2 regions of the Micromonospora sp. NPDC049060 genome follow, and region 2 is predicted to be linked to the other one. Evidence: riboswitches for the same ligand, from Rfam matches in the RefSeq annotation. Region 2 holds a riboswitch; the other holds the start of a gene.

Region 1 (5,800 bases), on a different contig from region 2:
GTCCGTGGTCGGCATCGGCTGCAACAACTTCGGCCGCAAGCTCGACCTCGACGGCACCCGGGCGGTGGTCGACGCCGCGCTCGACGCCGGGATCAACTTCTTCGACACCGCCGACATCTACGGAGAGCCGCAGGGCGGCTCCGAGGAACTGCTGGGCCAGGCGCTCAAGGGCCGGCGCGACGACGTGGTGGTGGCCACCAAGTTCGGCATGGACATGAACGGCATGAACGGCCCCGACTTCGGTGCCCGGGGCGCCCGCCGCTACATCGCCCGGGCGGTGGAGGCGTCGCTGCGTCGGCTCGGCACCGACCACATCGACCTGTACCAGATGCACGAGCCGGACCCGGGCACCCCGATCGACGAGACGCTCGCCGCGCTCGACGATCTCGTCCGCGCCGGCAAGGTCCGCTACCTGGGCAACTCCAACTTCGCCGGCTGGCAGATCGCCGACGCCGACTGGGTGGCCTCGTCGAACGGCCGGTCCCGGTTCATCAGCGCACAGAACCACTACAGCCTGCTGGAGCGCGGCGTCGAGGCCGAGGTGGTGCCGGCCTGCGAGCGCTTCGGCCTCGGGCTGCTGCCGTTCTTCCCGCTCGCCAACGGGCTGCTCACCGGCAAGTACAAGCGCAACGAGACCCCGCCGGCAGGCAGCCGCCTCGCCGGTGGCGGCCGGTACGCCGAACGGCTCGCCGCCGCCGACTGGGACACCATCGAGGCGATCGAGGCGTACGCCGCCGAACGGGGGCTGTCGATGCTCCAGGTGGCGATCGGCGGGCTGGCCGCCCAGCCGGCGGTGACCTCGGTGATCGCCGGTGCCACCACGCCCGAGCAGGTACGCGCCAACGCGGAGGCGGGCACCTGGCAGCCCACCGACGAGGACCTCGAAGCCCTACGCGCAACCTTCTGAGCCCCACCCGCCCGGGCACCGCAGCACTGCGGCACCGGGGGCGGTGCGCTATCGCGGGTGGTGCGCTATCGCGGGTGGTGCGCCATCGGGGGGCGGTGCGCCACCCGTCACCCCGGCGACCGCCGGCTGTGGGGTCTGCGGGTGGCTGAGTGGAACGTCATGGGTGTCAACTGGCCTCGGAGACACCCGCCATGTTCCACCGGTGCCGGTGCCGGTGCCCAAGATCGGGGGATACACCCCTACCGCACCCGTCGGTGGAACGTCATGGGTGTCAAGGGGCGGCGGAGGCACCCATGGTGTTCCACCGGGCCGGCCGGCCACCGGGTAAGGCGGCCGGCCACTCGGCCACCCGGCCGGCCACCCGGCCACCCGGCCGGCCACCCGGCCACCCGGCCGGCCACTCGGCCACCCGGCCTACCTACCGGCTACCGGGCCGGCCGGCTACCGGGGTGGCCGGCTACCGGGGTGGCCGGTCGCCCGTGGCTTGGCGGCGGGGATCAGGCGGAGGGGTGGCGCTCGCGGAGGGCCTGGCTCACCAGGGCGGCGGTGCGGGAGGGGTGTCGGAGCACGTCGTCGGCGGTGAAGCGGAGGACGATCCAGCCGGCCGCGCGCAGGGCGTTGAGCCGGGCGACGTCCTGGCGGAAATGGGCGCGCTCGCGGTGGTGGTCGCCGTCGTACTCGACCGCGACACGCAGGGTCGGCCACGCCAGGTCCACCCGGCCGACGAAGCGCCCGTCGGCGTCGCGCACGTCGTGCTGGGCGATCGCGGGCGGCAATCCCGCGTCGAGCAGGAGCAGCCGTAGGCGGGTCTCCATCGGGGACTCGGCCAGCGGCTCCGCCAGCGCCAGGATCTCCCGCAGCAGGGGCAGGCCGGGCCAGCCCGGCCGCGCGTCGGCGTACGCGCGTAGTGCGGGGAGCTTCACCACCCGGCGGTGCAGCAGCGCGTCGACGGCGACCAGGGCCTCGTCCCGAGGGGCCTGGCGGCCCAGGTCGAAGGCGGTGCGCAGGGGAGTGGTGACGGGCAGCCCGCCGAGGCGGGTGCGATCGGAATCCGGCACCACCGACCGGTGCACCCGAAGGCGGGGGTGGGCGCGCATCCGCGCGGCGCGTGGCAGCAGCACGGTGACCGGCGCGTCCCGGCGGAGCAGGTCGACGCCCCACAGGTACGCGGCGCTGCGGCCGGCGATCGCCCCGCCGACCGGCAGCGACAGCGCGACCGCGTCGCACCACATCCGGTGGTCGTCCGCGCGGTAGCCGTCACGGTGCACGTGGACGTCGGGCAGGAGGGGCCGCCAGGACGGCCCGCGCAGCATCGTCCAGGTCAGGAGGCCGTCGGCGATGGCGGCGCTGGCCCGGAACGGCAGGAAGGCCAGGCGGGGTGGTACCCGGGCGGCGGAGGGCATCCGGACAGCGTCGCGTGACGGGACGGTCACCCGCCGCCCCATCCCTCGGGATCGGGCGGTCGATGTGAAATCCGCGTCCCGACCTTGGCGGATCCGGCGATCCGTCGTACGGTGACACCCGCAAGTGACCCACGGGAGCCCGGTGGACCGGGCTGAGAGGGGGGCTGTGAGCCCCCGACCGTCGAACCTGATCCGGGTAATGCCGGCGCAGGGAGGAGTGTTGCCGTGCCGTCCCTCGGGCGACTGCATCTCATCACCGACACCCGACCGGGGCGGGACCCGCTCACCGTGCTGCGGGCCGCCCTTGCGGTGGCCCGCGCGGAACTGGTCGTGCAGGTCCGGGTGGAGGACGACGCCACCGACCGGGAGGCGTACGACCTGACCCGTCGGGTGGTCGCGCTCTGTGCCCCGTACGACGTCACCTGCCTGGTGAACGACCGGCTGCACGTGGCGCTGGCGGCGGGTGCCGCCGGTGGGCACGTCGGCGCGGACGACCTGCCGGTGGGGGCGGCCCGCCGGGTGCTCGGCGCGACCGCCGTGCTCGGCGCCACGGCCCGCGAGCCGGGGACGGCCGTCGAGGCGGTCGCCGCCGGGGCCAGCTACCTGGGCGTGGGCCCCTGCCACGCCACCGGCACCAAGGCGGGGGTGCCGGCGCCGATCGGCCCGGAAGGGGTACGCGCCGTCGCCGACGCCGTGGACGTGCCGGTCGTCGCGATCGGCGGCGTGACCGCCGCGCGGGTGCCCGCGCTGCTGGCCGCCGGGGCGTACGGGGTGGCGGTGGTGGGGGCGCTCTCCGGGGCGGCGGATCCGGGTCGGGCGACGGCGGAGCTGCTGGGAGCGCTGGGGTGCTGAACCGACCGGACGTCGCCGTGGTGGGGGCGGGACCGGTCGGGCTGGCGATCGCCTGGCGCTGCGCGCAGCGCGGACTGCGGGTCGTCGTGCACGATCCCGCCCCGGGCTCCGGCGCGTCCCACGTCGCCGCCGGGATGCTCGCCCCGGTCGCCGAGGCGTACTTCGGCGAGCACGAGCTGACCGGGCTGCTGACCGCCTCCGCCGCCCGCTGGCCGGCCTTCGCCGCCGAGCTGACCGCCGCCACGGGCGTGGACGTCGGCTACCGGACCGAGGGCACGCTGATGGTCGGGCTGACCGCCGACGACCTGGCCGAGGCGCGCCGGCTGTGGGCGTACCAGCAGGGGATCGGGCTGCCGGTGACGCCGCTGCGCCCCACGGCGCTGCGGGACCGCGAGCCGGCGCTGGCACCCCGGGTGCGTGGCGGCGCGCTCGCCGGAACCGACCACCAGGTCGACCCGCGCCGGCTCGTGCCCGCGCTGCGTACGGCCGCCGAGCGGGCCGGCGCCACGCTGGTGCCCGCCGCCGTGCGCTCCCTGACCGACGTGGACGCCGGGGTCACCGTGGTCGCGGCCGGCTGCGGCGCGGCGGCCCTGACGGGGCTGCCCGTGCGGCCGGTGAAGGGGCAGGTGGTCCGGCTCCGCGCGCCCGGCGGCGGCGCGCCGGGCTTCCGGCACGTCATCCGGGGGTACGCCGACGGCGAGCACGTCTACCTCGTGCCCCGCGCCGACGGGGAGGTGGTGGTGGGCGCGACCGTCGAGGAGCGCTCCGACACCGACGTGTCCGCCGGGGCGGTGCTGCGCCTGCTCCGCGCCGCCGTCGACCTGCTGCCGGAGCTGGCCGAGTACGACCTGGTGGAGACGCTCGCCGGCCTGCGCCCCGGCACCCCCGACAACGCCCCGATCCTCGGCCCGCTGCCCGGCCGGCCCGGCGTGCTCGCCGCCACCGGACACCACCGGCACGGCATCGTGCTCACCCCGGTCACCGCCGACCTGATCGCCGAGCTGGTCGTCACGGGTGTGGCGGACCCGCTGCTCGCCCCCTTCGGCCCGGCCCGGTTCGGTCACGACTTGTCCGCATCCGAGGAGGAGCACACGTGGAACTGACGGTGAACGGTGCCGGGCGCAGCCTGCCCGGCGGCTCGACCGTGGCGGACCTGGTCCGCGCGGTCACCGACCAGCAGCGCGGCCTCGCCGTCGCGGTCAACGGGGAGGTGGTGCCGCGTACGGGCTGGCCGGCGACCGTGCTGCGCGACGGCGACCGCGTCGAGGTGCTCAGCGCCGCCCAGGGCGGGTGACGCGGTGAGCTTCGACCTGGGCGGCGTGAGCTTCACGTCCCGGCTGATCCTCGGCACCGGCGGCGCGGCCAACCTGCGCGTGCTGGAGGACGCCATCCGTGCCTCCGGCACCGAACTGGTCACCCTGGCCCTGCGCCGCGTCGACACCGCCCCCGGCACCGCCGGCGGGCTGCTGGACCTGCTGGACCGCTGCGGCGTACGGCTGCTGCCGAACACCGCCGGCTGCTACACGGCCGGCGAGGCGGTCAAGGTGGCGCACCTGGCCCGGGAGGCGTTCGGCACCGACTGGGTGAAGCTTGAGGTGATCGGCGACGAGCGCACGCTGCTGCCCGACGGGGTGGAGCTGCTGCGCGCCGCCGAGGAACTCGTCGACGACGGGTTCGTGGTTTTGCCGTACACGTCGGACGACCCGATCCTGGCCCGCCGGCTGGCCGACGTCGGCTGCGCGGCGGTGATGCCGGCGGGCGCGCCCATCGGCTCCGGCCTGGGCGTGTCGAACCCGCACCACATCCGGCTGATCCGGCAGGGCGTCGACGTGCCGGTGATCCTGGACGCCGGCATCGGCACCGCCTCGGACGCCGCGCTGGCCATGGAGCTGGGCTGCGACGCGGTGCTGCTCGCCAGCGCCGTCACCCGCGCCGCCGACCCGGTGGCGATGGCCACCGCGATGCGGTACGCGGTCGAGGCGGGCCGGCTCGCGTACGGGGCGGGTCGGATCGCCCGCCGCTTCCACGCGCTCGCCTCCACCCCGGACGAGGGACGGCCGGACCTGTGACCCACCCCGCCCCCGCCCCCGCCCCCGGCCCCGGTTCCGCTTCGCCCCCGGGTGCCGCGCCGGCTCCGGGCGCTGTTTCGGCGTCGACTTCGGATCTTGGTAGGGAAGAGCCCCTGGAGGGGCCGTTTCCTACCAAGATCTCGGGCGGGCCGGCCGGCGTCCTGCTGCTCACCGATCGACGGCAGGCTCGGCGGCCGTTGGCCGAGGTCGTGGCGGGGGCGGTGGCCGGGGGAGTGCGGTGGGTGGTGCTGCGGGAGAAGGACCTCCCGCGGGCCGAGCGCGCCGCCCTCGCCGCCGAGCTGCGCGCAATCCTCGCCGAGGCGGGCGGCACCCTGATCGTCGCCGGCCCCGACCCGCTCGGCGGCGACGCGGTGCACCTGCCGTCGGCAGGGCCGTACCCGCCGCCGAGGCTCGGCCTGATGGGCCGCTCCTGCCACGACCGGGCGGAGCTGACGCGACTGACCACCGAGGACTACGCGACCCTCTCGCCCGTCTACCCGACCAGCACCAAGCCCGGGTACGGCCCACCCCTGCGCCCGGACGGGCTCGGCACGCTGATCCGGCACAGC
Region 2 (5,800 bases):
CGCCTTCTCCGCCGTGCCCGGCTTGCGGAACACCGTCATGTACGCCGAGCGCGCCTTCTGCCCCGCGTCCTCGGTCAGCGCCCACGCCATGGCGGCGGGGTGCGGCACGGAGACCGCGGTCAGCGTGCGGACCCGCTCGGGATGGTGGGCCGCGACGGCCCAGGCCACGACCGCGCCCCAGTCGTGCCCCACCAGGTGCGCCGCGTCGACGCCCAGCGCGTCGAGTAGGCCCACCGCGTCGGCGACCAGCTCCGGCAGCCGGTACGCCTCGACCGCCTCGGGCCGCGCGCCCGGCGAGTAGCCGCGCTGGTCCGGCGCGTACGTGCGCAGGCCCGCGGCGTGCAGCGCGGGCACCACGTCGTCGAACTCCCCGCCGTGCTGGGGGAAGCCGTGCAGCAGCAGGACGGGCGTGCCGCCCTCCGGTCCGCCGACGCGGACGTCGAACGTGAACCCCCGGGCCTCGATCCGCATGATCGTGAGCCTACCCAGCGCCGCACCTGGCCGCCCGGGACTGCCGGGCCCACCTGTCACTCGTACTGTTGCCGGGGGACGGGCACCTGCCGCCAGGACTCCACGTCCAGGTAGGGAATCTCGGCGTCGTTGACCGGGTCGCGGGCGATGCGGTCGCTGTAGCGGCCCGTCACCTCGATCCAGGTGTCGTCGGCGAGCCCGTCGGGGGCCGCGCCGGTCAGGCCCAGCTTGACCGGCCGCCCGTCGGCGGCACAGCAGGAGAGCACCATCCGGGCCAGCAGCGGCCGGCCGTCGGGGCCGGTGGTGACGAAGCCGGTCAGCTGGACCCGGCGCTCGCCGATCGAGGTGCCCCGGTCGAACAGGGCCCGGGAGGCGTAGTCGAGCACGGTCACCCGCACGGGGTCGCCGGCGGGCAGCGGCGGATAGTCGGACGGCTGCTGCCGGGTGGTGACGGCGGTGCCGGCCTGACCGGCCGCGTACGAGCCCAGGGCCGGCGGGGCGACCAGCAGCAGGCCCAGCACGGGCAGGATCAGCAGCCAGCCGACCCGCGGCTCGCGGTGCCCGTGCCCGTCATGCCCGTCGTCGTCGCCGTGCCCGCCGTCGCCCTCGTGCCCGTCGTCGCCATCGCCGGGAGCGTCGGGGCCGGGTGCGCGCCGGGGCCGCCATCCACCGGCCGGGCCGTCGTGGTCGCCGGCGGGCGTGCGTCGCAGGAGCGGGCGCAGCTCGTAGAAGAGGGTCATGACCGCGGCGGCCACCAGCAGCAGGCCGGCGGCGATCAGGAAGGGCCGCAGACCCTCCTTGACGTAGCGCAGGTGCAGGTCGGTGAGGCTGGCGCGGACCACCGCGCCGCCGAGCAGCAGCAGGACGACCGCCTGCGCCTGCCGGTTCACAGCAGCACCGCCCCGGTCGCGGCGGCCACGGTGACGGCCACCGCGAAGGTGGTCGGGGCGAACCGCAGCGCGAACCGCCGGCCGAAGACGCCGGCCTGCATCGAGATGAGCTTGAGGTCGACCATCGGCCCCACCACCAGGAAGACCAGTCGGGAGGTCAGCGAGAACTGCGACAGCGAGGCGGCGACGAAGGCGTCCGCCTCGGAGCAGAGGGAGAGCAGCACGGCGAGCACGGCCAGCGCGAGCACCGACAGCACCGGCTCGTCGGCGAGCGTCTGCAACCAGCGCTCCGGCACCACGACGTTGATCGTGGCGGCGGCCGCCGCGCCGATGACCAGGAAGCCGCCGGCGTGCGTGACGTCGTGCCGGACCGCCCCCCAGAACGCCCGCCCGCGCGGGCCGCCGTCCAGCTCCGGCCGGCGCGGCAGCCGGATCCAGTCGGCCCGGCCGAGGCGCAGCCACAGCCAGCCCATGACCATCGCCACGAGCAGGCTCGCGACGGCCCGCCCGAGGACCATCGCCGGGTCGTCGGGGAAGGCCACGGCGGTGGCGGTCAGCACGATCGGGTTGATCGCCGGGGCGGCGAGCAGGAACGCCAACGCGGCGGCCGGGGTGACCCCGCGCCGGATCAGCGACCCGGCGATCGGCACCGCCCCACACTCGCAGCCGGGCAGCACCACTCCGGCCGCGCTGGCCACCGGCACCGCGAGCGCGGGGTGCCGCGGCAGCGCCCGGGCCCAGAACGACCGGGGCACGAAGACGGCGATCACCGCGGAGAGCAGCACCCCGAAGACCAGGAACGGCACCGCCTGCACCATGACCGAGACGAAGACGGTGGTCCAGGTCTGCAACCGGGGCGCGGAGAGGGCCCGGGCGAGCGGCTCGCGGAAGACGACCAGCAGGATCAGCAGGCCGGCGAGGACCTCCACCGACCCGACCCGACCCGCCGGTCCGGGCCGCGGGGCGCCGCCGGCTTCTCCTCGCGTACGCCTGGAGCGGCCACGCCCACCGCGCCCGGGTGCGACCCGTCCGGCGCGCGGCGGTCAGCCTCGGATGTCACGTACGTGTCCCTCTGCCGGATTCCCAGTGGCCGCCCGAGAGTACCGGGCCGGAATCGACGCCGTCGATCGACTGCGCTGGTGAGCTGCGGAAAGATCACTTTGCCCGATGATCTTCAAAGGTGTTAGCGTCGGGCCACAACTTCACATCCGACAGGGGAGCGCACAGCGCTGAGAGTGCGGGCACCGCCCGCAGACCCTCGAACCTGATCTGGGTAATGCCAGCGCAGGGAGTTCGGTCGACCTCCAGCCGCGTCGACGTCCGGCACGTTCCGGGCGCGGCGTGCGTCTTCTCCTGGTTCTCGTTCGGGACTGGGAGCAATCATGCGAGACAACAACACCGCCACCCGCTGGCGTACCGTCGACGTCGTCGTCGCGGCCGTGATCGCGGTGGCCTTCGGCGTCATCTTCTGGGCCTGGGGCCTGCTGTGGCGGGCCGTCGACCCGGCGTTCGCGTTCTTCCCCGCCAGCCAGGCGATCATGTACGGCGTCTGGCTGGTCCCGGCCGTCCTCGGCGGTCTGGTGATCCGCAAGCCCGGCGCGGCGCTCTTCTGCGAGGCGGTGGCGGCGACGGTCTCCGCGCTGCTCGGCTCGGAGTGGGGCGGCGTCACCATCGTCCAGGGCCTGATCCAGGGGCTCGGCGCCGAGTTGGCCTTCGCCGCGTTCCGGTACCGCTCGTTCCGGCTGCCCACCGCGCTGATCGCGGGCGCGCTGACCGGCCTCGGCGCGGCCCTGTTCGACTTCTTCGTCTGGAACAGCGAGTACGCCCTGGGCAGCTACCGGATCCCCTACGCCCTGCTCACCATCGTCAGCGCCACGATCGTCGCGGGCGCCGGCGGCTGGGCCCTGACCCGCGCCCTGGCCACCACGGGCGCCCTGGACCGCTTCCCCGCCGCCCGAGACCGCACCCCAATCTGACCCCCACCCCCACGCACCCACCCCACCCACCCACGACCCGGCCGCGTTGATCATGAAGTTGTTGCCACGACACGCCGTGCCGAACGACAACAACCTCATGATCAACGCCCGCGGGCAGGCAGGAAGGAAGGGGGCGGCGTGGGGGCGGTGACGTTGCGGGGGTTCGGGTGGCGGCACGCCGGGCGGCGGGCCTGGGCCGTGCGCGGGGTGGACCTGCGCGTGGAAGCCGGGGAGCGGGTGCTGCTGCTGGGGCCCTCCGGGGCCGGCAAGAGCACGCTGCTCGCCGCGCTGGCCGGGCTGCTGCCCGAGGACTCGGGCGAGCAGGAGGGCACCGTCGAGATCGACGGGCTCGACCCCCGCAAGGGCCGGGAGCGGGTGGGCATCGTCTTCCAGGACCCGGAGACCCAGCTCGTGATGGCCCGCAGCGGCGACGACGTGGCGTTCGGGCTGGAGAACCGCGGCACACCCGCCGGGGAGATCTGGCCCCGCGTCGACGAGGCGCTGACCCGGGTCGGCTTCCCGTACCCCCGGGACCGCCCCACCGCCGCGCTCTCCGGCGGCGAGCAGCAGCGGCTCGCCCTGGCCGGGGTGCTGGCCCTGCGCCCCGGCCTGCTGCTGCTCGACGAGCCGACCGCCAACCTCGACCCGACCGGCGCGGCGCTGATCCGGGCGGCGGTGGCCGGCGCGCTCGACGCCGACACCACGCTGATCCTGGTCGAACACCGCGTCGCCGAGGCGTTGCCCCTGGTCGACCGCGTGGTCGTGCTCGAACCCGGCGGCGGCGTCCGCGCCGACGGCACGCCCGAGTCCGTTTTCGGTATGCACGGCGACGCGCTCGCCGACGAGGGCGTCTGGGTGCCCGGCCGCCCGGTACCGCCCCGCCACGCGACTGCGCCGCCCGGCGACGTGTTGCTCACCGCCGACCGGCTCGGCCTGCCGCCCCGGCTGGCCCCCGTCGACCTGGCGGTACGCGCCGGCGAGGCGCTCGCCGTCGTCGGGCCCAACGGGGCCGGCAAGTCGACCCTCGCCCTGCTGCTGGGCGGGCTGCTCAAGCCCGGGGCCGGCCGGATCGCGGCGACGACGGCACTGGCCGGTGACGACGCCCGCACGCCTCCGCACCGCTGGCGCGCCCCGGCGCTGGCCCGCCGGATCGGCTCGGTCTTCCAGGACCCGGAGCACCAGTTCGTCACCAACACCGTCTTCGACGAGCTGGCGCTCGGCCCGCGCCGCACCGGCCAGCCCGAGGCGGCGGTCCACGCCACCGTCGACACCCTGCTGTCCCGGCTGCGGTTGACGAAACTCGCCGCCGCCAACCCGTACACCCTCTCCGGCGGGGAGGCGCGGCGGCTGAGCGTGGCGACCGCCCTGGCCACCGCGCCCCGCCTGCTCATCTGCGACGAACCGACCTTCGGTCAGGACCGGCGGACCTGGCTGGAGCTGGTGGACCTCTTCGCCGAGCTGCGCGACGCCGGGCACGGCCTGGTCGCCGTCACCCACGACCCGGAGTTCGTCGCCGCCCTGGCAGATCGCCGCCTCACCCTGGAGCGCCCGTGACCAGCCCGAACGCCGCACCGGTCACCCACCCGGACCGCCGCCCCACCCTGGAGCGGGCGTGATCAGTTTCGAGCCGGTCGCCGCGCCGGAGGCGTTGCTGGCCCGGCGCAACCCGGTGGCCAAGCTCGCTGCGGCGCTGGTGTTCTCGTTCATCCTGATCGCCACCCTGGACCCGGTGGCCCCGGCCATCGCGATCGCCGTCGAGTTGGCCCTGCTGCCGCTGTTCGGGGTCCGTTTCCGGGTGTTGGCGCGGCGGGCCTGGCCACTGCTCGTCGGCGCGGTCGGCGTGGTGGTGACGCTGGTGCTCTTCGCCGCCGAGCGCTCCGGCCGGGTGCTGGTCGAGGCCGGCCCGGTGGTGGTCACCTCCGGGGTGCTGCTCACCGCGCTCGGCCTGGTGCTGCGCATGTTCGCGGTGGCGCTGCCCGGCGTGATCGTCTTCGCCACCACCGACCCGACCGACCTGGCGGACGCGCTGATCCAGAACGCGAAGGCGCCGGCCCGGTTCGCCATCGGGGCGCTGGCCGCGTTCCGGCTCGTGCCGCTGCTCGGGCAGGAGTGGCAGATGATCTCCATGGCGCGTCGCGCCCGGGGGGTCGAGGCCGGCCGTAATCCCCTGGCGAAGCTGCGGCTGTTCGTGTCGACGGCCTTCGCGCTGCTCGTCGGGGCGATCCGCCGGGGCACCCGGCTGGCCGTGGCGATGGACGCCCGGGGCTTCGACGCCGGGGTCCCGCGCACCGTCGCCCGGCGACAGCGCTTCGTCGCCGCCGACGGCCTGCTGATCGCCGGCGCGGCGGTGCTCGCCGGGGCCGCGCTGACCGTCAGCGTGCTGCTCGGCACCTTCCGCCCGCTGATCGGCTGACGCCGCCCGCTGATCGGCGGGCGGGCCGGGTGGAGTCGCCGTGACGACGA

The links. A riboswitch is a leader RNA that binds a small molecule or an ion and turns the genes downstream of it on or off. The one in region 2 is predicted to bind thiamine pyrophosphate.
Region 1: it holds a riboswitch for thiamine pyrophosphate, as region 2 does, so the genes downstream of both, thiE (thiamine phosphate synthase) here and AB0B83_RS08310 (ECF transporter S component) in region 2, are expected to answer to the same signal.

The regions. Positions count from the first base shown of each region.
Region 1 is NZ_JBEZEV010000119.1:11,861-17,660, forward strand. Features, by position in the region: gene AB0B83_RS28020 (aldo/keto reductase) at 1-907, shown strand, start outside; gene AB0B83_RS28025 (DUF559 domain-containing protein) at 1,405-2,310, opposite strand; TPP riboswitch at 2,433-2,541, shown strand; gene thiE (thiamine phosphate synthase) at 2,536-3,162, shown strand; gene thiO (glycine oxidase ThiO) at 3,156-4,265, shown strand; gene thiS (sulfur carrier protein ThiS) at 4,256-4,456, shown strand; gene AB0B83_RS28045 (thiazole synthase) at 4,461-5,231, shown strand; partial or broken gene AB0B83_RS28050 (thiamine phosphate synthase) at 5,369-5,800, shown strand, end outside.
Region 2 is NZ_JBEZEV010000013.1:12,940-18,739, forward strand. Features, by position in the region: gene AB0B83_RS08295 (alpha/beta hydrolase) at 1-471, opposite strand, end outside; gene AB0B83_RS08300 (TIGR03943 family protein) at 528-1,361, opposite strand; partial or broken gene AB0B83_RS08305 (permease) at 1,358-2,305, opposite strand; TPP riboswitch at 2,565-2,670, shown strand; gene AB0B83_RS08310 (ECF transporter S component) at 2,744-3,337, shown strand; gene AB0B83_RS08315 (ABC transporter ATP-binding protein) at 3,476-4,891, shown strand; gene AB0B83_RS08320 (energy-coupling factor transporter transmembrane component T) at 4,950-5,750, shown strand.